4 regions of the Enterobacter asburiae genome follow, and region 3 is predicted to be linked to each of the others. Evidence: predicted binding sites of a transcription regulator. Region 3 holds the regulator's gene; each other region holds the start of a gene.
The links. The regulator PurR, encoded in region 3, represses purine synthesis genes. The targets are predictions, from matches to a motif close to CANGCAAACGTTTGCNTG.
Positions count from the first base shown of each region.

Region 1: a site for PurR is predicted at 3,238-3,255, ahead of raiA (ribosome-associated translation inhibitor RaiA). Genes of this name have one in related genera too.
Region 2: a site for PurR is predicted at 2,573-2,590, ahead of gcvT (glycine cleavage system aminomethyltransferase GcvT). Genes of this name have one in related genera too.
Region 4: a site for PurR is predicted at 2,587-2,604, ahead of tusA (sulfurtransferase TusA). Genes of this name have one in related genera too.

Region 1 is NZ_CP011863.1:4,638,531-4,644,293, forward strand. Features, by position in the region: gene tyrA (bifunctional chorismate mutase/prephenate dehydrogenase) at 1-443, shown strand, start outside; partial or broken gene ACJ69_RS22695 (SMP-30/gluconolactonase/LRE family protein) at 504-1,375, shown strand; gene pheA (bifunctional chorismate mutase/prephenate dehydratase) at 1,372-2,532, opposite strand; Phe leader region at 2,563-2,688, opposite strand; gene pheL (pheA operon leader peptide PheL) at 2,640-2,687, opposite strand; gene raiA (ribosome-associated translation inhibitor RaiA) at 2,799-3,140, opposite strand; gene bamD (outer membrane protein assembly factor BamD) at 3,409-4,146, opposite strand; gene rluD (23S rRNA pseudouridine(1911/1915/1917) synthase RluD) at 4,278-5,258, shown strand; gene yfiH (purine nucleoside phosphorylase YfiH) at 5,255-5,763, shown strand, end outside.
Region 2 is NZ_CP011863.1:4,331,817-4,337,579, reverse strand. Features, by position in the region: gene gcvP (aminomethyl-transferring glycine dehydrogenase) at 1-882, opposite strand, end outside; gene gcvH (glycine cleavage system protein GcvH) at 1,007-1,396, opposite strand; gene gcvT (glycine cleavage system aminomethyltransferase GcvT) at 1,420-2,514, opposite strand; gene ubiI (FAD-dependent 2-octaprenylphenol hydroxylase) at 2,912-4,114, opposite strand; gene ubiH (2-octaprenyl-6-methoxyphenyl hydroxylase) at 4,127-5,305, opposite strand; gene pepP (Xaa-Pro aminopeptidase) at 5,302-5,763, opposite strand, start outside.
Region 3 is NZ_CP011863.1:1,021,523-1,027,285, reverse strand. Features, by position in the region: gene ACJ69_RS05075 (MFS transporter) at 1-1,028, opposite strand, end outside; gene cydH (cytochrome bd-I oxidase subunit CydH) at 1,192-1,281, opposite strand; gene purR (HTH-type transcriptional repressor PurR) at 1,579-2,604, shown strand; gene punR (DNA-binding transcriptional activator PunR) at 2,622-3,533, opposite strand; gene punC (purine nucleoside transporter PunC) at 3,648-4,847, shown strand; gene cfa (cyclopropane fatty acyl phospholipid synthase) at 5,146-5,763, shown strand, end outside.
Region 4 is NZ_CP011863.1:3,853,648-3,859,410, forward strand. Features, by position in the region: gene ACJ69_RS18575 (MFS transporter) at 1-1,196, shown strand, start outside; gene ACJ69_RS18580 (DcrB family lipoprotein) at 1,201-1,758, opposite strand; gene ACJ69_RS18585 (7-cyano-7-deazaguanine/7-aminomethyl-7-deazaguanine transporter) at 1,831-2,496, opposite strand; gene tusA (sulfurtransferase TusA) at 2,664-2,906, shown strand; gene ACJ69_RS18595 (YhgN family NAAT transporter) at 3,009-3,602, opposite strand; gene asd (aspartate-semialdehyde dehydrogenase) at 3,780-4,883, shown strand; gene glgB (1,4-alpha-glucan branching enzyme) at 5,133-5,763, shown strand, end outside.

The DNA of each region.
Region 1 (5,763 bases), 1.1 Mb from region 3:
TGGAACAGATTCAGGTATGGGGCGCGCGGCTGCACCGCATCAGCGCGGTCGAGCACGATCAGAACATGGCGTTCATTCAGGCGCTGCGCCACTTTGCGACGTTTGCCTACGGTCTGCACCTGGCAGAAGAGAACGTGCAGCTTGAACAGCTGCTGGCGCTCTCTTCGCCTATCTATCGTCTGGAGCTGGCGATGGTCGGGCGCCTGTTTGCTCAGGATCCGCAGCTTTACGCGGACATTATTATGTCCTCCGAGAACAACCTGGCGCTCATCAAGCGCTACTATCAGCGCTTTGGCGAGGCCATTACGCTACTGGAGCACGGAGACAAGCAGGCGTTTATCGACAGCTTCCGCAAGGTCGAGCACTGGTTTGGCGATTACGCTCAGCGTTTCCAGAGTGAGAGCCGGACGCTGTTGCGCCAGGCAAATGACAGTCGCCAGTAATGCGATGATGTATATACTGAAAGCCAGCAATGCTGGCTTTTTTTATTTTGGGGAACTGTCATGGCCGAACCGCAGCTGCTGTTGAATTACACCGGACATCTGCCTGAATGCCCGACGTGGAGCGCAGAAGAGCACGCGCTCTACTGGGCCGATATTCTGGAAGGGGAGATCCACCGCTATCATCTGCCGACGGCAGAACATACCGTGCTCTCATTCCATGAGGAGGTGGGCTGCTTCGCGCTGCGCGAGCGCGGCGGGTTTATCGTCGCCATGCGTAATGGCATCTGGCTTGCCGATAAGCATGGCCTCCTGCAGCGCAAGGTGTGCGATAACCCCTCTAACCCGCAGCTCGCACGCTTTAACGACGGCGGCACCGATTCTCTTGGGCGATTCTACGCGGGCACGTTTTGGGGCCGGGAGATTACAACGGTGCCCTGCTGATGCGCATCGATAACGACCTGACGCCGAAAGTGATCCAGTGCGATATTCACGGCCACAACGGCTTAGCGTTTAGCCCGGATAATCAATGGATGTTTACTTCAGATACGCCAAACGGCGTTATTTATCGAACGCCGCTTGATGAGAAGGGCGAACCCGGCAGGCGTGAGGTGTTTCGTCAGTTTAAAGAGGGCGAAGGGATACCGGACGGCGCGGCCATGGATGTGGAAGGCTGCTACTGGAGCGCGCTGTTTGACGGCTGGCGTATTGCACGTTTTTCTCCGCAAGGGGAGCAGCTGGAAGAATACCGCATGCCGGTGCGTTGTCCGACGATGGTCTGCTTTGGCGGCGATGACATGAAAACACTGTTTATTACCACCACGCGGGAAAATATGGACGCGGAGGAGATGGCGAAGTATCCGCTCTCCGGCGCCATCTTCACCCTGCCGGTGAGCGTGGCAGGGATGAAGAAAAGCCGGTTTATCGAACGTTAAGCCGGGTCAACCGGGACCACGTTCTCGCTCGGATAGCAGCCCAGCACCTTCATGGAGCGCGTGATCTCGCCCAGTTCGCGCAGGGCTTTCTGCATGGATGCAGATTCCAGGTTGGCCTGGATATCAAGGTAGAACATCTCTTCCCACGGATTACCATGGATCGGACGTGATTCCAGCTTCGTCATGATCAGGTTGTGATTACGCAGCACCAGCAGGGCTTCAACCAGCGCACCGGCCTGTTGGCCGGTCGCCATCAGCAGCGTGGTTTTGGCCGGCACCTGGTCAGACACATTGATTGCCTTGCGTGCCAGCACCACGAAACGGGTGATATTTTGCGTCTGGTTCGCCAGGTTGCGTTCCAGTACCTGTAAACCATACAGCGCGCCGCCCGCTTCGCTGCCGAGCGCAGCGACGGTTGGGGAGTTAGCCTGCGCCACTTTTTCCATCGCCGCTGAGGTGCTTTCGGTGTACTCAATTTTCCAGTTCGGATAGCGGTTCAGGAACTGGCTGCACTGCTGGAACGGCTGTGGATGACTGTAAACCGTTTCGATCTTGCTCAGGTCGGTTGAGCCAGAGACCAGCACGCAGTGATCGATAGGGATCGTCAGCTCACCTACCAGCGACAGGCTGGTGTGCTGCAGCAAATCGTAGACGTCGTTGATGGCGCCGGAGCTGGTGTTCTCAATCGGCACGACGGCGTAATCCGCCTGGCCGGTCTCAACCTGATTAAAAATGTCGGCAAACTTGGCACAGCCGCTCTCAATAAATTCTTCGAAATGGCGTGCGGCATACTGTCGAGCGGCCAGGTGAGAATAAGAGCCTTTCGGCCCGAGAAAGGCGATACGCGCAGAGTGCGGATTGGTTTTATTCAGATGCTGCTGGAGCAGCGCTTGCTGGGTGAGAACGGAGTCTTCGATGATGAGCTGGAACAACCGGGTGATGTAGTGGGCATCGAGGTGATGCGCTTTGCCGAGCTGAATGAGACGTTCCAGCAGATCGCGCTCGCGGTCGATATCACGTACCGGGCGATGGGAGTCCAGCTTGGCTTTGCCCACTTCAACGGCGAGCGCGCGGCGTTCGGCCAGCAGCGCCAGCAGTTTCTCATCCAGCGCGCTGATTTTTACTCGCAGATCCAGTAACGGGTTTTCCGGTGTCATAGTGTTGTCTGTCTCATTTTATCGTTATCAATAAAAAAGGCCCCCCGATGTGGGAGGCCTTGTTGTTCGTCTTCGCATTCTTTATCACACGACTAAACGCCTCCCAGTCAGGGGAAGGTAAAAAAGAATGCGAAGAAGAACGGCGTAAGTTTCATAAAGTCATCCTGTGATTGATACCGTTAAAGTACCCGTACTGTTTTCACCCTGTCAATAAAAAACAAAAAACGCGCCCGAAGGCGCGTTGGCGGTACACTCAATTTAAAAGATTACTCTTCTTCAACTTCTTCCGCGAAGCTGGCGTCTTTCACCGATGTTGCGGCGCGACGGGCTTCACCTTTGTGTTGCACTTTATTGAGCTGCCGTTCCAGCTTGTTGATCAAATCGTTAATTGCGGTGTACATATCCTCGTGTTTTGCGCTGGCGACCAGATGGCCGTTTGGAGTATTGATAGTTGCGTCAGCGATGAAACCCTGCGGCTCCTTGGACAGGATGATATGTGGATTAATCAAATGAGTTTGCCATTTATCCAGTTTGGCGAGACGGTCTGCGACGTGCTGGCGGATTGCCGGAGTAATTTCCATTTGTTTACTGGTAATGTTCATTGTCATAAATTTTACCTCTTGTCTTTCCGTCTTGGTGATTCCAGCATACCCGACCTAATGTCAAAATGTGTGATTTAGATCACGTTATTTTCTCGATTTTTGTCAGGGAACCTTTTTTGTGAGGCAGGGCAGGAAGAGGTAAGATTTACCTTGTCGAAGGCAAAAATTGGGGCCATAGTTGACTGGATGTGTTGAGGCTAACGCGCTTCAGCGACGCGCTAAAATGAATAAAAAAACGGCAGCCTTCGGGCTGCCGTTTTGCATTGGGGCAAAATCAGGTGTTGCTGCTGTTCGCGGCGATGATTTTCGCCACTTTTTCAGCCTGAGCGGTCATCTGCATCTGACGGTAAGCATTTTCCATCAGCTTCAGGCCGTCGCGCGTTGCCTGAGTATCCGGATAATCACGCAGCATACCTTCTACGCGGTTAACCACGGCAACCCATGCGCCACGGCGGGTATAGTATTCCGCCACGGAGTATTCATATTTCGCCAGACGATCTTTCAGGAACACCAGACGCTTGGTGGCGTCGGTCACGTACTGACTGTTCGGATAGCCGCGCACCAGCTTGGAGAAGTCATTAAAGGCATCACGCGCATGCTGCGGGTCACGGTCGGAACGATCCACGCCGAAGAAGCCCTGCAGCGCACTGTCGTCCAGCGCCATGTTGGTGAGGCCGCGCATGTACATCACATAGTCGATGTTAGGATGAGTCGGGTTCAGACGCATGAAACGATCGATAGTTGCCTGAGCCAGCGGCAGGTCGGCATTTTTATAGTATGCGTAGATGAGATCTAACTGTACCTGCTGCGAATATGGACCAAATGGATAGCGATTATCCAACGCTTCCAGTTGCGTTATCGCCTGTTTCCAGTTACCGTCCTGCAACTTTTGTTGTGCAGTCGCATAGATTTCATTCGGCGGATTGTCAGGGACCTGTTCATTTGAACCGGAGCAGCCCACCAAAGCCAGGCTCAACGTGGCCGCTGCCACCAGATATTTCATGCGCGTCATGACGTTTTGACTTTCCTCAAATGTTTGTCCGGGAGAAACTCTGTTCCTGCTCCCGATTAAGACCAGCTACAATAGCACACTATATTAAACGGCAAAGCCGTAAAACCCAACGTTAAACGAAGAAGCAGTTTATGGCACAACGAGTAGAACTCACCGCAACAGTCTCCGAAAATCAGCTCGGTCAACGCTTAGATCAGGCTTTGGCCGAATTGTTCCCTGATTATTCGCGTTCACGCATAAAAGAATGGATCCTTGACCAGCGCGTGCTGGTAAACGGCAAGATCTGGGACAAACCAAAAGAGAAAGTGTTAGGTGGGGAAGCTGTCGCCATCAATGCTGAAATCGAAGAGGAAATCCGCTTCGAGCCGCAGGATATCCCACTGGACATCGTCTATGAAGATGATGACATTCTGGTGATCAACAAGCCGCGCGACCTGGTTGTTCATCCGGGCGCGGGGAACCCTGACGGTACGGTACTTAACGCACTTCTCCATTATTATCCGCCGATCGCGGATGTCCCGCGCGCGGGCATCGTGCACCGTCTGGATAAAGACACCACTGGTTTGATGGTGGTGGCGAAGACCGTTCCTGCTCAGACCCGTCTGGTGGAGTCGCTGCAGCTGCGCGAAATCACCCGCGAGTATGAAGCGGTAGCCATTGGGCATATGACCTCTGGCGGAACGGTGGAAGAGCCAATCAGTCGTCACCCAACCAAACGTACCCATATGTCGGTGCATCCGATGGGTAAACCGGCTGTGACGCACTATCGCATTATGGAGCACTTCCGTATTCATACGCGCCTGCGTCTGCGTCTGGAAACCGGACGTACTCACCAGATCCGCGTGCATATGGCCCACATTACCCATCCGCTGGTAGGGGATCAGGTATACGGTGGCCGCCCGCGTCCACCTAAAGGCGCATCGGATGAGTTCATCAGCGTATTGCGTAAATTCGATCGTCAGGCGCTGCACGCGACCATGCTGCGTCTTTACCACCCTATCACCGGTATTCAGATGGAGTGGCATGCGCCTATCCCGCAGGATATGGTGGATCTTATCGACGCCATGCGTGCTGATTTCGAAGAACATAAGGATCAAGTGGACTGGTTATGACCAAACTGATTGTCCCGGAGTGGCCATTGCCTGCTGGCGTGGCCGCCTGTAGTTCAACCCGTATTGGCGGTGTTAGCCAGGGCGCGTGGGAGTCTTTGAACCTCGGTGCGCACTGTGGCGACAACCTGGAACACGTTGAAGAGAACCGCAGACGTTTGTTTGCTGCGGGTAACTTGCCGTCAAAACCGGTCTGGCTGGAACAGGTTCACGGTAACGCGGTACTGAAGTTGACGGGGGAACCCTATGCTTCTAAACGCGCTGATGCCTCTTACAGTAATACTCCGGGAACCGTTTGTGCCGTGATGACCGCTGATTGTCTGCCAGTTCTGTTCTGTAACCGTGCAGGTACCGAGGTAGCAGCAGCACACGCGGGCTGGCGTGGTCTGTGTGAAGGCGTGCTCGAAGAAACAGTCGCCTGCTTTAACGATGAGCCTGCCAATATTATGGCCTGGCTTGGCCCGGCCATTGGTCCTCGCGCTTTTGAAGTGGGGCCAGAGGTTCGTGA
Region 2 (5,763 bases), 1.4 Mb from region 3:
TTTGAATTCATCTTTCGCACCGAAGAACGCCGCGTGCGGGCCGCCGTAGCCCATCGGCACGCCGAAGCGTTGCGCAGAACCGAATACGATATCCGCGCCCTGTTTACCCGGCGCCGTCAGCAGCACCAGCGCCATAAAATCGGCGGCAACGCTGACAACCACTTTGCGGGATTTCAGCTCGGCAATCAGCGTGCCGTAGTCGTGAACTTCACCGGTGGTGCCTACCTGCTGAAGCAGTACGCCGAAGACGTCCTGGTGATCCAACACTTTGTCAGCGTCGTCGACGATCACGTCAAAGCCGAAGGTTTCCGCACGGGTGCGCACCACGTCCAGCGTCTGCGGATGCACGTCCGCCGCCACGAAGAAGCGGTTGGCATTTTTCAGCTTGCTCACGCGTTTGGCCATCGCCATTGCTTCGGCAGCAGCAGTCGCTTCATCCAGCAGCGAGGCAGAGGCGATATCCATACCGGTCAGATCCAGCGTCACCTGCTGGAAGTTCAGCAGCGCTTCCAGACGGCCCTGGGAGACTTCTGGCTGATACGGGGTGTATGCGGTGTACCAGCCCGGGTTTTCCAGCATGTTGCGCAGGATAACCGGCGGCAACTGCACGTTGGTGTAGCCCATGCCAATGTAAGACTTATAGCGCTTGTTCAGGCCTGCGATAGCCTTCAGCTCCGCCAGCGCGGCGAATTCCGTAGTGGCTTCCCCCACCTGAGGCGGCGTGGCAAGCTGGATGTCTTTTGGCACAATCTGGCCGATCAGTGCGTTTAATGAATCCGCGCCAACTGTCTTCAGCATCTCCTGCTGTTGCTGAGCATCCGGCCCAATGTGACGTTCAATGAAGGCGCCACGGTTTTCAAGCTGGCTTAAAGTCTGTGTCATGAGCGATGGTTCCTGAAACGTGCAGTGAATTTAAGTTCCCTCTCCCTCTGGGAGAGGGTTAGGGTGAGGGGAAGACTGGCACCCTCACCCCTGCCCTCTCCCAGAGGGAGAGGGGGATAAACAATTACTCGTCTTCTAACAGTGCTTCGTACGCGGTCGCATCCAGCAGCGCGGCAACCTGAGATTCGTCGCTGGCTTTGATCTTGAAGATCCAGCCGCCTTCATAAGGCTCGCTGTTCACCAGCTCTGGCGAATCGCTCAGCGCGTCGTTGACGGCAACGATTTCGCCGCTCACAGGAGCATAGATGTCGGATGCCGCTTTTACGGACTCCGCCACGGCGCAGTCGTCGCCCGCGCTAACGGTCGTGCCCACGTCAGGCAGGTCAACAAACACCATGTCGCCCAGCAGCTCCTGCGCGTGCTCGGTGATCCCTACGGTGTAAGTGCCGTCCGCCTCTTTGCGCAGCCACTCGTGTTCTTTGCTGTATTTCAGTTCTGCTGGCACATTGCTCATTGAAGTTCTCCTGATAAAAATGATTAGGCGACCGGCTTACCGGCGCGAACAAAAATCGGTTTGGTTACGTTGACCGGCATTTCGCGGTTGCGGATTTGCACCACCGCCGTTTCGCCAATGCCCGCCGGCACGCGTGCCAGTGCAATACTGTAGCCCAGCGTCGGGGAGAAGGTACCGCTGGTGATCACGCCTTCGCGAGGATTGCCGTCAGCATCGGTAAAGCGCACCGGCAGTTCACCGCGCAGCACGCCCTTCTCGGTCATCACCAGACCCACCAGCTGTTCAGTGCCCTTCTCGCGCTGCATCTCCAGCGCTTCACGGCCAATAAAGTCACGATCGGCCGGTTCCCATGCGATGGTCCAGCCCATGTTGGCGGCCAGCGGAGAGACGCCTTCATCCATCTCCTGACCGTAGAGGTTCATCCCCGCTTCCAGACGCAGCGTATCGCGCGCGCCCAGACCCGCAGGCTTCACGCCCGCTTCCACCAGCGCACGCCAGAAATCAGCGGCCTTCTCGTTCGGCATCGCAATTTCGTAGCCCGCTTCACCGGTGTAGCCGGTGGTGGCGATAAACAGATCGCCCGCCTGCACGCCGAAGAACGGCTTCATGCCTTCGGTTGCTTTACGCTGCTCGTCGTTAAACAGAGACGCGGCTTTCGCCTGCGCGTTCGGCCCCTGCACGGCGATCAGCGACAGATCGTCACGGACGGTGATGTCGATGGCATAAGGTTCGGCGTGTTGGGTGATCCAGGAGAGGTCTTTTTCGCGGGTGGCGGAGTTGACAACGAGGCGGAAGAAATCTTCAGTGAAGTAATAGACGATAAGGTCATCAATCACGCCGCCCGAGGCATTCAGCATGCCGGTATAGAGCGCCTTACCCGGCGTCTTCAGTTTGGCGACGTCATTTGCCAGCAGATAACGCAAAAACTCCCGGGTGCGGCTACCGCGCAGATCGACAATCGTCATGTGGGACACGTCGAACATACCGGCATCGGTGCGCACCGCGTGGTGCTCATCAATCTGCGAGCCGTAGTGCAGCGGCATCATCCAGCCGTGGAAGTCCACCATGCGTGCGCCGCATAACACGTGTTGTTCGTACAAAGGAGTCTGTTGAGCCATCTTGTCCTCGTTGAAAAATTCACCGTGAAACCCGGTATCGGCCTCGTTCCCGAGTGCCGACGCAAACGTTCTCTTTTACCCGAACTTACCACCGAAACCGGCGGTTAACCATAAGGTAAAACGGGTCATCACATTAGCTTATGACCAAAAAACGCTAAAAAGCCTACAGAGTTATTCACTGGAAAAATGCGATTAACCCCGCACAAAATTAACAATGATCTAACAGGATTTAGCACATGGTGATATTTCGTGCGGAAAAACGGGCCGAATTTCCGTAACATAAAATCTCGTAGATTAGATTTTCTAATGCGAAAAATGACGTGAAATTAGAATATTTCAAACGAGGGAATTTCCCCGGCGCAGAGGCCGGGAAAATAAAGCGTGACGGGGGTCTAAATTAACGTAGCCAGTCCGGCAGGTCGTTAAGACCCATCGCCTGACGGAGGAGTTGAGGTTTAACACCCGGAAGGGTGTCAGCAAGCTTGAGGCCAATGTCGCGCAGCAGTTTTTTTGCCGGATTCGCGCCGGCAAACAGCTCGCGGAAGCCCTGCATGCCCGCCAGCATCATCGCCGCACTGTGCTTGCGGCTGCGCTCGTAGCGACGCAGGTAGAGATACTGGCCGATATCTTTGCCTTCGCGATGCAGGCGACGCAGCTCCTCAACCAGCTCCGCCGCGTCCATAAAGCCAAGGTTAACGCCCTGCCCGGCCAGCGGATGAATGGTATGCGCCGCATCCCCCACCAGCGCCAGACGGTGCGCGGCAAACTGACGCGCGTAGCGGCCGGTTAACGGGAAGACCTGACGCTCGCTTTCAAGCGTGCACAGGCCAAGGCGGTTATCAAACGCCACGCACAGCGCCTGGTTAAAGGCGTCCGGCGTCGCCTCCTGCATCTGCTGGGCTTTCTCCGGCACCAGGGACCAGACAATCGAGCACAGGTGCGGTTCGGAAAGCGGCAGGAACGCCAGAATGCCGTCGTTGTGGAAAATCTGCCGCGCCACGCCGCCGTGCGGCTCCTCTGTTCGGATCGTTGCCACCATCGCATGATGGCGGTAATCCCAGAAGGTCAGCGGGATATCGGCTTTATTCCGCAGCCAGGAGTTGGCACCGTCAGCACCGACCACCAGACGCGCGGTCAGCATGTCGCCGCTTTGCAGGGTGATAAACGCCTCGTTTTCACCCCATGCCACCTGCTGGATCTGCGCAGGCGCAATCAGGGTCACATCGCTGCACTGCTGCGCTTTCTGCCACAGCGCGTGGTGGATCACCGCGTTTTCGATAATATGACCCAGATGGCTATAGCCCATGCTTTCATCATCAAAAGCAATATGACCAAAGCTGTCTTTATCCCACACCTCCATGCCGTGATAGCAGCTGGCGCGCTGCGCCACAATATCTGCCCAGACGCCAAGGTGCGTCAGCAATTTCTCGCTGGCGGCATTGATCGCCGAGACGCGGAGTTCCGGCGGGGCATCTGGCGCAACGGGCTGAGGCTGCTTTTGCTCCAGCACCGCCACGCGCAGGCCGCTGCCCTGTAAACCACAGGCAAGCGCCAGCCCGACCATACCGCCGCCAACGATGGCAACATCAACATTTTGCACGGTGATAACTCCTTAACGCGCGACCCAACCAAGAGTCCGCTGCGCCAGCACGTCACGTGCCGGAATGAATAATTCCATCGCCATCAGCCCGAGGTTGCGGCCTGCAACCAGCGGTGCCCAGCGATTGGCAAAGAGATGGACTAAGCCGTCGGTAACGCCAATCGTCGCCTCTTTATCGACCTGACGTCGCTTCTGGTAATGGCTTAGCACCGAATAAGCGCCGCAATCTTTTTGCTCACCCCATGCCAGCGCCAGCGATTCCGCCAGGCTCATGACATCACGCAGCCCAAGGTTAAATCCTTGTCCGGCAATAGGATGTAATGTCTGCGCGGCGTTGCCGACCAGCGCCACGCGGTGAGAAACAGACTGCGATGCGGTGGTTAACGACAGCGGATAGACCGCACGTTTCCCCGCATGGGTAATACGCCCCAGCCGCCAGCCAAAGGCTTTCTGCAGCTCGGTACAAAAACGTTCGTCTGACCAGGCTTTAACCTCTTCAGCCTTATCCTGCGGATGACACCAGACAAGCGAACAGCGCCCGTCCGACATCGGCAGCATCGCCAGCGGACCATGTTGCGTAAAGCGTTCAAACGCCCTGCCGTGGTGTTCTGCTGCGGTAGAGACGTTCGCAATGACCGCAACCTGCCCGTAAGGCTGCTGACGCCACTCGACGCCGCACTGCGTGCCGAGCGCCGAACGCGAGCCGTCCGCCGCCACCAGAAGCTGGCCGTCGAGAACGGTGCCATTATCGAGGGCTACGCTGACCCCATCTTCGCTGCGGCTAAAACTGGCCACGCGTGCCGGACAGTGAAGCGTGACGCCCGGCGCATCCTGTAACAGACGGAACAGACGCAGGCCAACGTCGTGGAGTTCAACAACCTGACCCAGCGCGTCGATACGGTAATCATGGGCATCCAGCGTCACAAAGCCAGCATGGCCACGATCGCTTACGTGAACGGTTTTAATTGCCGTCGCGCAATCGGCGATGGCCTGCCAGATGCCAATGCGGGACAGCTGCTGACAGGTACCCTGCGCCAGGGCAATGGCGCGGGAATCAAAACCGGGATGATTTTTGGCATGCGGCGCGACGGCTTCCACCAGGTGCACCGCAAGCTGCCCCTTCGTCAAATGCGAAATGGCCAGCGCCAGCGTGGCCCCGGTCATGCCGCCGCCAACGATAATCACGCTCATGCGCGTGCCGCTGCCATCAGCGCCTCAATATCATCGGCGTTCTTCACGACGGTTGCGGTCAGGTTTTCATTGCCGTTTTCGGTGATCACGATGTCGTCTTCGATGCGAATGCCGATCCCGCGGTATTGTTCCGGCACGTCAGCATCCGGCGCGATGTACAGACCCGGCTCCACGGTTAATACCATGCCCGGCTCCAGCACGCGCGAACGGTCCGTGCCGTACGCGCCAACGTCATGTACATCCAGCCCCAGCCAGTGGCTCAGGCCGTGCATGAAATACGGTCGATGCGCATTTTCAGCGATCAGGGTGTCGACCTCTCCTTTCAGGATCCCGAGCCTGACCAGGCCGGTAATCATGATGCGCACCACTTCGCCGGTCACTTCCTGCATGGAGGTACCGGGACGATATAGCCTGAGCGCCGTCTCAAGCGACTCGAGAACGATGTCGTAAATCGCGCG
Region 3 (5,763 bases):
GCGGCGCCCAGGGCATTACCCAGGTTAAACGCACCGATATTCACGGAAGATGAAAGTCCCGGTGCCTCATGCGCGACACGCATTACGCGCATCTGCAGCGGCGGCACCACGGCAAAGGTGGCGGCTCCCCAGACGACCATCGCAATCGCGGCCCCAAACTCATTACGCGCAAGCCACGGAATGGCAACCATGATGACAATCAGCAGGGTTAAGAAACCCTTCAGCGTCCCGCTCACGGAACGGTCGGCAAATTTCCCGCCGAGATAGTTGCCAATCGAGAAGCCCACGCCAATCAGCACCAGCATCGCGGTGACAAAGAGAGGCGTTGCGTGCGTGATGTCATGCAATACCGGTGAAATATAGGTGTAGAGGGTAAACATCGCCCCTGCCCCCAGCACGGTGGTGAGCAGCGCGGAGAGCACCTGCGGGCGCATTAGCACCGACAGTTCTCTGCGCACGTCAGGACGTTCCCCCGCGCTGCCTTTCGGCAAGGAGAAGAACAGCGCCACCATTGCAACCACGCCAAGCCCGGCAGTCGCCAGGAAGGACATACGCCAGCCGATCGCTTCCCCCAGCCAGGTTGCCGCAGGCACCCCGCCGATATTGGCAATTGTTAGCCCCATGAACATGGTTGCCACGGCGCTCGCCTGCTTGTGTTTTGGCACCACGCTGGCAGCAACGACCGACCCCAGCCCAAAGAACGCGCCGTGGTTAAGGCTGGTCAGAATGCGTGACAGCATCAATGTGGTGTAGTCCGGCGCAATGGCCGAAAGCACGTTGCCCAGGGTGAAAATCGCCATCAGGAATATCAGCGCATTGCGGCGCGCGCGATGAGAAAGCAAAAGCGTCATCAACGGCGCCCCGACCATCACGCCGATAGCGTAGGCGCTGATTAACATCCCTGCCGCAGGGATAGAGACATCTACGCCCCGGGCAATAACAGGCAGTAACCCCATCGGGGAGAATTCAGTGGTGCCAATCCCAAAAGCGCCAATCGCCAGGGCCAGCAGGGGAAAATTGATTTTCATGCGTCAACTCCGGATGCCGTGTCATGTGGTGACACAGAACAAAGAAGCGGAAAGCATGACATCAATCACAAAAAATGAGAAGTTAACAAAATGGCAAAAGATTTTTGCCAGAGAAGTAACAATCCGGGGAGTCGGGAGGGAGAAGGCTCTCCCTCCGCGTAAATCAGTGCAGCGCAGCCGTCAGACCGGCCGCAACAATCAGAGCCAGCACAACAACGGTGGTGAACAGCGAAAACTTAAGATCGGAACTCATCAATTTTTCTCCTTTTAATCCCCACACGAAAAGTGAGCTTGCTCATTTTTGCACAGATTACGTCAAAAATCTTCCTGGATTTATACTGATAACCACTTTACCTCTTCCCCTTTTCATCAAGATAGGACAAAATTCCACGCTAAATTTATTAGCGTACCGGCCATTGACCCCCTCCTGACGTCCCGTGTCGTTTTCCCGGCGTGCCGCAATTCAACATTGCGAGATAAGGGTGAGAGAAGGCAAACGTTTACCTTCAGGTTTTTCAGGAGCTTAGGATATGGTCTGGAGTGACATTTAATGGCAACAATTAAAGACGTAGCAAAACGCGCAAACGTTTCCACTACAACCGTATCACATGTAATTAACAAAACCCGCTTTGTGGCGGAAGAGACGCGCAACGCCGTCTGGGCAGCGATCAAAGAGCTGCACTATTCGCCAAGTGCGGTTGCGCGTAGCCTCAAGGTTAATCACACCAAGTCCATTGGATTGCTGGCGACCAGCAGTGAAGCGGCCTATTTTGCCGAGATCATTGAAGCGGTTGAAAAGAACTGCTTCCAGAAAGGCTATACCCTGATTTTGGGCAACGCGTGGAACAGCATTGAAAAACAGCGTGCCTACCTGTCGATGATGGCGCAAAAGCGCGTTGATGGCCTGCTGGTGATGTGTTCCGAGTATCCGGAGTCCGTGCTGTCGATGCTGGAAGAGTATCGCCATATTCCGATGGTGGTGATGGACTGGGGCGAAGCGCGCGCGGATTTCACCGATTCCGTTATCGATAACGCCTTTGAAGGCGGCTATATGGCCGGTCGCTATCTGATCGAACGCGGTCACCGCGAGATTGGCGTGATCCCCGGTCCGCTGGAGCGCAACACCGGCGCGGGCCGTCTGGCCGGTTTTATGAAAGCGATGGAAGAAGCGCTGATCAACGTGCCGGAAAACTGGATTGTGCAGGGCGACTTTGAGCCGGAATCGGGCTACCGCGCGATGCAGCAGATCGTCTCCCAGCCGCACCGTCCGACCGCCGTGTTCTGCGGGGGCGACATCATGGCCATGGGCGCGCTCTGCGCTGCCGACGAGCTGGGCCTGCGCGTACCGCAGGATATTTCCGTGATCGGGTATGACAACGTGCGTAACGCGCGCTTCTTTACCCCGGCGTTGACCACCATTCACCAGCCAAAAGACTCGCTGGGCGAAACGGCTTTCAACATGCTGATGGACAGAATCGTCAACAAGCGTGAAGAGTCGCAGTCCATTGAAGTTCACCCGCGTCTTATCGAACGCCGTTCCGTAGCGGATGGTCCGTTCCGCGACTACCGTCGTTAATCGCTTTACGGGGCCAGCTATGCTGGCTCCCGTAACCATTCCCGGTTCAGCGTTTCGCTGTCTCCCAGATAATCCAGCAGCCATGCCATCGCAGGCGAGACGTCATTTTGCTGCCAGGTGAGGCAGCAGGCCGCATCCGGGAACGGATTCTCCAGCGTCAGCTCAACCCACTCTCCGGTATCGATGCGCGGACGCGCAAAATGAACGGGCACCATCGCGACGCACAGCCCGGCGCTGAGGCACGTCGCCGACGATTCCCAGTCAGGGGCTACCACCCGCCGCTGGTTGTCCAGAAGCCAGGTGATACGCTTGGGCAACGAACGGGACGTATCCTCCAGCACCAGCGACGGCCAGTTGCGCAGCGTGTCATCGCTGAGCGGCCCTTCCATCGACGCCAGCGGATGATCGCTTGCCACCACGCATTTCCAGCTCAGCATCCCCATATCGCGAAAGGCGTAACGTCCCCCAACCGGGATCGCCTGCGTGGCCCCAATCGCCATCTCTGCCCTGCCGTCCGCCAGCGCATCCCAGACGCCGTTGAACACCTCCTGCGAGACCCGCAGCTCGACGTCAGAAAAATGACGATAGAAATCGACGATCATCTGCCGGGTGCGTTCCGGCTTAACGATATTATCCACGGCGATGGAAAGATGTCCCCGCCAGCCGTTAGCGATCTGCTGACACTGTTCGCGGGTGATCTGCATTTTTTTGATAACAGAACGCCCTTCCTTCAAAAACCACGCGCCTGCGGGCGTTAATTCCACATCACGATGCCGCCGTTCAAACAGCGGAACCGCTAGCCACTCCTCCAGCTGACGCACCGTGTAGCTGATTGCCGAAGGAACGCGGTGCAGCTCCAGTGCCGCACCGCTAAAGCTGCCGTTACGCGCAACAGCATCGACTACTTCAAGAGAATAATCTGACCACATTTTCTGCCTGCAAAATTTTTGAATGCACCCGCCAAATATTAGTGTTTCACAAGCGGCTTTGCACTCCCTACACTCAGCGCCAATGTATACCTGCCTCCTCAGGAGAATAAAATAATGCAACCCAGGAACGGTTTTTTAGTCTGGCTCGGCGGCTTAAGCGTGCTGGGCTTTTTGGCCACCGATATGTACCTGCCGGCGTTTGCCGCCATGCAGGAAGATTTGCAAACCCCGGCTGCCGCCATCAGCGCCAGCCTGAGTTTATTCCTCGCCGGCTTTGCCTTCGCTCAGCTGCTCTGGGGACCGCTCTCGGATCGCTTTGGTCGTAAACCGGTGCTGCTGCTGGGCCTGGCCATTTTTGCCGTGGGCTGCCTGGGGATGTTATGGGTACGCGATGCCACCTGGCTGCTGGTGCTGCGTTTTATTCAGGCCGTGGGCGTCTGTGCCGCGGCCGTGACCTGGCAGGCGCTGGTCACCGACTATTACCCGGCTAATCGCACTAACCGTATTTTCGCCACCATTATGCCGCTTGTGGGTCTCTCACCTGCCCTCGCCCCTCTGCTGGGCAGCTGGATCCTCGCGCATTTCGACTGGCAGGCCATCTTCGCCACGCTGTTTGCCATTACCCTGGTACTGATGCTGCCGGCGTTCGCCCTCAAGCCCGCGCATAAAAAAGAAGCGCATGCTGACGCGAAGCCGATTACCTTCACTTCCCTGCTCAGCACCAAAGCGTATCGCGGTAATGTCCTGATCTATGCCGCCTGCTCGGCAAGCTTCTTCGCGTGGCTCACCGGTTCGCCGTTCATTCTGCACGATATGGGCTACAGCCCGGCAGCCATCGGCCTGAGCTATGTTCCGCAGACTATCGCGTTCCTGGTGGGCGGGTACGGCTGCCGCGCGGCGCTTCAAAAGTGGGAAGGTCAGCAGATGCTGCCGTGGCTGCTGGTGCTGTATGCGCTGAGCGTCATCGGGACCTGGGCCGTTGGCTTTATTCCGGGTGCCGGTCTGGCCGAAATTTTGATCCCATTCTGCGTGATGGCCGTCGCGAACGGGGCGATTTACCCGATTGTCGTAGCCCAGGCGCTGCGTCCCTTCCCGCAGGCGACAGGCCGCGCCGCCGCGCTGCAGAACACCCTGCAGCTGGGGCTGTGTTTCCTGGCAAGCCTGGTGGTATCGGCGCTGATTGCCACGCCGCTCCTGACCACCACCAGCGTGATGCTGGTGACCGTTGCGCTGGCGGTGTTGGGCTATCGCATGCAGGCCTCCGCGCAGCGTGAGCAGGCTAACCGCACTCAGGTTGAAACGTCGCATGCATAATCGCGCCGGAAATCATGTTAATTTTCAGTGATTAGGTTGCTAAGAATTTTCTATTGAATCACCAAATTTTGAGGCCTATACTAAATTTGGTTCGATTAAATACGATAAATATTAAGTGTTAACGGGAGCCGGAGCGCTCCCGTTTTACCATGGAAGGCATTTCGGCAAGGGCTATCTCCCTTCCTCTGTTCTACGTCGGATATTAGCCTCGCGGTATTTACCGTGAGATTTCTCACAAACCAAAAAAAGCGTCTACGCTGTTTTAAGGTTCTGATCACAGTAGGGTGATGGAGAAGCTATGAGTTCATCGTGTATAGAAGAAGTCAGCGTTCCGGACGACAACTGGTCCCGGATCGTCAGTGAACTGTTAGGTCGAGCAGGCATCACTATCAATGGATCATCGCCATCCGATCCTCAGGTTAAACATCCCGACTTTTTTAAACGCGTGCTGCGAGAGGGATCGTTAGGCCTGGGAGAAAGCTATATGGACGGCTGGTGGGAGTGCGAACGTCTGGACACCTTTTTCGCCAGCGTGCTGCGTGCCGGTCTTGAAAATCAACTCCCTCGCAATCTCAAAGACACCCTGCGCGTCGCCTCTTCCCGACTGTTCAATCTGCAAAGTAAAAAGCGCGCGTGGATCGTAGGTAAAGAACACTACGATCTTGGCAACGACCTGTTCAGCCGTATGCTGGACCCTTTCATGCAATACTCCTGCGCCTACTGGAAAGAGGCGTCGACGCTTGAAGAGGCACAGCAGGCCAAGCTGCGTCTGATTAGCGAGAAGCTACAGCTCCAGCCCGGTATGCGCGTGCTGGATATCGGCTGCGGCTGGGGCGGGCTGGCGTATTTTATGGCGAAGCACTATGGCGTCAGCGTCGTCGGCGTCACGATTTCAGCGGAACAGCAAAAAATGGCG
Region 4 (5,763 bases), 1.9 Mb from region 3:
CGGCACTGAGCGGACTGCGCCTCAATCTGCGCATCGTTTCCGTTGTGATTTTCAACTTTGCCAGCTATCTGACCATCGGCCTGCCGCTGGCAGTCCTGCCGGGCTATGTCCATGACGTGATGGGCTTCAGCGCCTTTTGGGCGGGGCTGGTGATAAGCCTGCAATATTTCGCCACGCTCCTCAGCCGCCCGCATGCCGGGCGCTACGCGGACACGTTCGGTCCAAAAAGCATCGTGGTGGTGGGACTGTGCGGCTGTTTTCTCAGTGGCCTGAGCTATCTGCTGGCTGCCGCAACCAGCCACTGGCCGCTGGTCAGTCTGGCGCTGCTCTGCCTGGGCCGCGTCATTCTTGGCATCGGGCAAAGTCTGGCGGGAACCGGCTCAACGCTGTGGGGCGTGGGTGTAGTAGGCGCGCCGCACATTGGCCGGGTGATCTCCTGGAACGGGATTGTCACCTACGGTGCGATGGCGCTCGGGGCGCCGCTCGGCGTGGCCTGCTATGCGCTGGGCGGGCTGCATGGGCTGGCCATCACCATTATGGCGGTCGCGCTGCTGGCGATCCTCTTTGCGCTGCCGCGCCCGAAAGTGAAGGCCAGCAAAGGCAAGCCGCTGCCGTTTCGGGCGGTGCTGGGGCGCGTCTGGCCGTACGGCATGGCCCTGGCGCTGGCGACCACCGGCTTCGGCGTGATTGCGACCTTCATTACCCTGTTCTACGACGCCAAAGGCTGGGACGGCGCGGCCTTTGCGTTAACCCTGTTCAGCTGTGCGTTTGTTGGCGCCCGTCTGCTTTTCCCTAACGGCATCAACCGTCTGGGCGGGCTGAACGTGGCGATGATCTGCTTTGTGATAGAGATAGTCGGGCTGCTGCTGACCGGAATAGCGATGGTGCCCTGGGTCGCGAAAGTGGGTGTGTTCCTCGCGGGGGCTGGCTTTTCCCTGGTCTTCCCGGCGCTGGGCGTGGTGGCGGTAAAAGCCGTGCCGCAGCAGAATCAGGGGGCGGCGCTGGCGACCTATACGGTGTTTATGGATATGTCTTTAGGCATTACCGGCCCGCTGGCGGGGCTGGTGATGGCCTGGGCAGGGGTTCCGGTGATCTATCTTGCCGCGGCGGGTCTGGTGGTGATTGCGCTGCTGCTGACGTGGCGGCTAAAAAAATGGCCCCCGGTGCAGGCACCGGAGGCCACGTCATCGTCGTGAAGCGTTACTGGATCACGATGGTGTTAATGATGTTTTCAGCAGCCGTCTGCGCTTTCTGCTGATCTTCCGCTGGCAGGGTGATCTGCAGGGTCAGCAGTTTGTTATCAACCTTGCCCAGCACCACAGAAGAGTAGGCGGTCTGGCCTTTTGCAGAGATGATGCTGTCGAGCTGTTGCAGCGTGTGGCCTTTCAGCTCGATGGATTTATTGGTCACGACCTGCAGCTGAGGATCGCGGCCGCGCTGCTGATCTTCCAGACGTTTGGACAGGACGGCCAGGTCTTCGCTGGTGTCGTCGCCCACAATCACAATGACCGCTTTCTGCCCGGTTGCGTCGGAGTAAACGTGCATGTTGTTCGCCTGGGTGCCCAGCTTGCCGCTCTGGTCAGTCATATCGGCTGGCAGAGAGAAACTGAGTTTGCCATCCATCAGATTCACCGGCTGGCCGGTCGCGTTGCTCTCTGCGGATGCGCCCTGAGCAGGCGTTTTCGTGTCGCTGTTATCACAGGCTGCAAGACCCACAACCAGCAGGCCAATCCCGACATATTTAACCAGATTGCGCATTGACTTCTTCCTTTCGATAAACGGCCATAACGGCTCATTCGCTCATCTTATCACAACTGATAAAGCGAACCCTTAACCAGCCTGCAATGCCGTGATTTCAGATTTATCTGCCAGCCTTTTCAGCAGCATATTGAGCAGCACGCCGTACATCGGCAGGAAGAACACAATGCTGATAAGCACCTTGAAGCAGTAGTCCACCAGCGCGATTTCCATCCAGTGTTCAGCCATGAACGCATCCGGGCTGCGCCAGAAGGCGATGAAGAAGAAGGCCAGCGTATCGCTCACGTTACCGAACAGCGTGGAGGCGGTTGGTGCCATCCACCAGCGATGGTTCTGCCGCAGGCGGTTAAACACATGCACGTCGAGGATCTGCCCCAGCGCGTAGGCCATAAAGCTTGCTGCGGCGATACGGGCAACAAACAGGTTGAAGTGGGTTAACGCCTCAAAGCCCTGCCAGCTTCCCATATAAAACAGTGACGAAACCACGTACGAGATGAACAGCGCCGGGAGCATGACCGAAAAAATAATGCGGCGAGCCAGCGGTGCGCCAAAGATACGCACGGTCAAATCCGTCGCGAGGAAAATAAACGGGAAGCTAAATGCGCCCCAGGTGGTATGAAAACCAAAGATGGAGATCGGGAGCTGCACCAGATAGTTGCTGGAGGTGATCACCAGCAAATGGAAAAGCGAAAGCCAGAACAACGCTTTTACGCGCTGTGATTCAGAAAACGACGTCATATTGTGACCTTTTTATACGTTGGGGTGAGGGAACCCAATAAAAACCGCAGCATGATACTGCTTTGGCAGGACATTGCAATGGTTAGTTTTTACGCAATCGTTAACCTGGTTTGCATTGATCGCAACCGGGCGTAAACTACAGCCGTTTTTACCAGACCGAGAAGACCATGACCGACCTGTTTTCCAGCCCAGACCACACTCTTGATGCCCAGGGCCTTCGCTGCCCGGAACCGGTAATGATGGTACGCAAAACCGTGCGCAACATGCAGACCGGTGAAACGCTGCTGATTATTGCCGACGACCCGGCCACGACCCGCGATATTCCCGGCTTTTGTACCTTTATGGAACATGAGCTGGTGGCACAGCAGACCGAAGCGCTGCCGTACCGGTATTTGATTCGTAAGGGTTAAGTTTTGTAGGCCGGGTAAGGCGAAGCCGCCACCCGACGAATATGTGTCCTCTGCGGCCTGATGCCCTCACCCCGGCCCTCTCCCACGGGGAGAGGGAGAAAGTCAGCCTTTCATCCACGCCCTGATCCCGTCCAGGAACATCTGCGTTGCCATCATCACCAGAATCAGCCCCATCAGGCGTTCCAGCGCGTTCACCCCTTTCTCACCCAGCAGGCGCAGGAACAGCGACGACTGCAGCAGGATGATAAACGTCCCGCCCCAGGCGATCAGCAGGGCAATCACCAGATGGCTCATCTGGTTCGGATACTGATGCGACAGCAGCATCAGCGTGGCCAGAATGGTCGGCCCGGCAACGAGTGGAATTGCCAACGGCACAATAAACGGCTCTTCACCCGCAGGCAGGCCGCTGCTGCTGCCTTCCGCGCTCGGGAAAATCATCCTAATGGCAATCAGGAACAGAATAATCCCGCCGGAAATCGACACGGTTTCGGCGCGCAGGTTCAGGAACGCGAGAATTTTTTCACCCGCAAACAGGAAGATAAACATCACCAGCAGGGCGATGAGCAGCTCGCGGATCATGATCGCCCGGCGACGCTTCGGCTCGGTGTGCTTAAGCACCGACATGAAGATCGGCAGGTTTCCCAGTGGATCCATTATCAGGATCAATAAAACCGCTGCGGAAATGATTTCACTCATGTAAATTATCCCTGAAATTCTCTAAGGTTATTATGATAATTAGCTGTATTTCTGATTGCCGGGCAATCATCGATTAATTTCGCTTGCGACTTTGGCAGCATTTTGTAATGTGAAGCATATCCCAGTTCAATACTGGCTTGCACAAACAGCACACACCCTCAGCAGGAAAAAAATGCTATGAAAAACGTTGGTTTTATCGGCTGGCGCGGTATGGTCGGCTCTGTACTCATGCAACGCATGGTTGAAGAGCGCGATTTCGACGCTATCCGCCCGGTCTTCTTCTCCACTTCCCAGCTCGGCCAGGCTGCTCCGTCCTTTGGTGGTACCACAGGCACGTTGCAGGATGCTTACGATCTGGAAGCGCTGAAGGCACTCGACATTATTGTCACGTGCCAGGGAGGCGATTATACCAACGAAATCTATCCAAAGCTGCGTGAAAGCGGCTGGCAGGGCTACTGGATTGACGCGGCCTCTTCGCTGCGTATGAAAGACGATGCCATCATCATTCTTGACCCGGTTAACCAGGGCGTCATCACCGACGGCCTGAACAACGGCGTGAAAACCTTTGTTGGTGGGAACTGCACCGTCAGCCTGATGCTGATGTCCCTCGGCGGCCTGTTCGCGCAGGATCTGGTGGAGTGGGTCTCCGTGGCGACCTACCAGGCGGCGTCCGGCGGCGGTGCGCGTCACATGCGCGAGCTGCTGACCCAGATGGGCCAGCTGCACCAGAGCGTCGCGACCGAGCTGGCAAACCCGGCGTCCGCGATCCTTGATATTGAACGTAAAGTGACTCAGCTTACCCGCAGCGGCGAGCTGCCGGTGGACAACTTCGGCGTACCGCTGGCCGGCGGCCTGATTCCGTGGATCGACAAACAGCTGGATAACGGCCAGACACGCGAAGAGTGGAAGGGCCAGGCTGAGACCAACAAAATCCTCGCGACCGAGAACACCATTCCGGTTGACGGTCTGTGCGTACGTATCGGCGCGCTGCGCTGCCACAGCCAGGCCTTCACCATTAAACTGAAAAAAGATGTGTCTATTCCGACCGTGGAAGAGCTGCTGGCCGCGCACAACCCGTGGGCGAAAGTGGTACCAAACGATCGCGATATCACCATGCGCGAGCTGACCCCGGCTGCCGTTACCGGCACGCTGACCACGCCGGTTGGCCGTCTGCGCAAGCTGAACATGGGGCCGGAGTATCTCTCCGCGTTCACCGTCGGCGACCAGCTTCTGTGGGGTGCCGCCGAGCCGTTGCGCCGCATGCTACGCCAGCTGGCGTAATAATTTGTTAACTACCGGGGGTGATTTTCACCCCTTTTTTTTGCGTACTACATGGAGTAACACGCGTATGTCTTATTTTTTATCAGGAGTCATCTAGAGCGTTGGCTATGCTTTAAGGAAGAGTCATTTCTTACCTGAGGTTCGAACGGAGCAGAATGGATGCACATTTTTGTGCTGTCCCGTTCAGGTCACATTAAAAGTCGTCCCGGAGCGCTTAAAAAGGACGACATAAAAAACAGGATGAATACCATGTCCGATCGTGTGGATAGAGACGTGATTAATGCGCTTATTGCGGGTCATTTTGCTGACCCCTTTTCTGTGCTTGGGATGCATCAAACTGAGGATGGCCTTGAAGTTCGGGCACTGTTACCGGATGCCACAGAAGTCTGGGTGATTGAACCCAAAACCGGCCGCAAGGTGGGTAATCTTGAATGCCTCGATTCCCGTGGCTTCTTCTCGGGCGTAATGCCCCGCCGTAAAAACCCTTTTCGCTATCAGCTCGCCGTTCTCTGGCACGGTCAGCAAAACCTGATTGACGATCCATACAGCTTCGGCCCTCTGCTTAAAGAGATGGACGCCTGGCTGCTCTCAGAAGGAACGCATCTTCGCCCTTATGAAACCCTGGGTGCCCATGCCGATACCATGGACGGCATTACCGGCACGCGGTTCTCCGTGTGGGCACCTAACGCCCAGCGCGTCTCCGTTGTCGGCCAGTTCAACTACTGGGACGGTCGCCGCCACCCGATGCGCCTGCGCCGTGAAACCGGCATCTGGGAGCTGTTTATCCCCGGGGCGCACCCCGGGCAGCTTTATAAATTCGAGATGATCGATGCCAACGGCAAGCTGCGCATTAAAGCCGACCCGTATGCCTTCGAAGCGC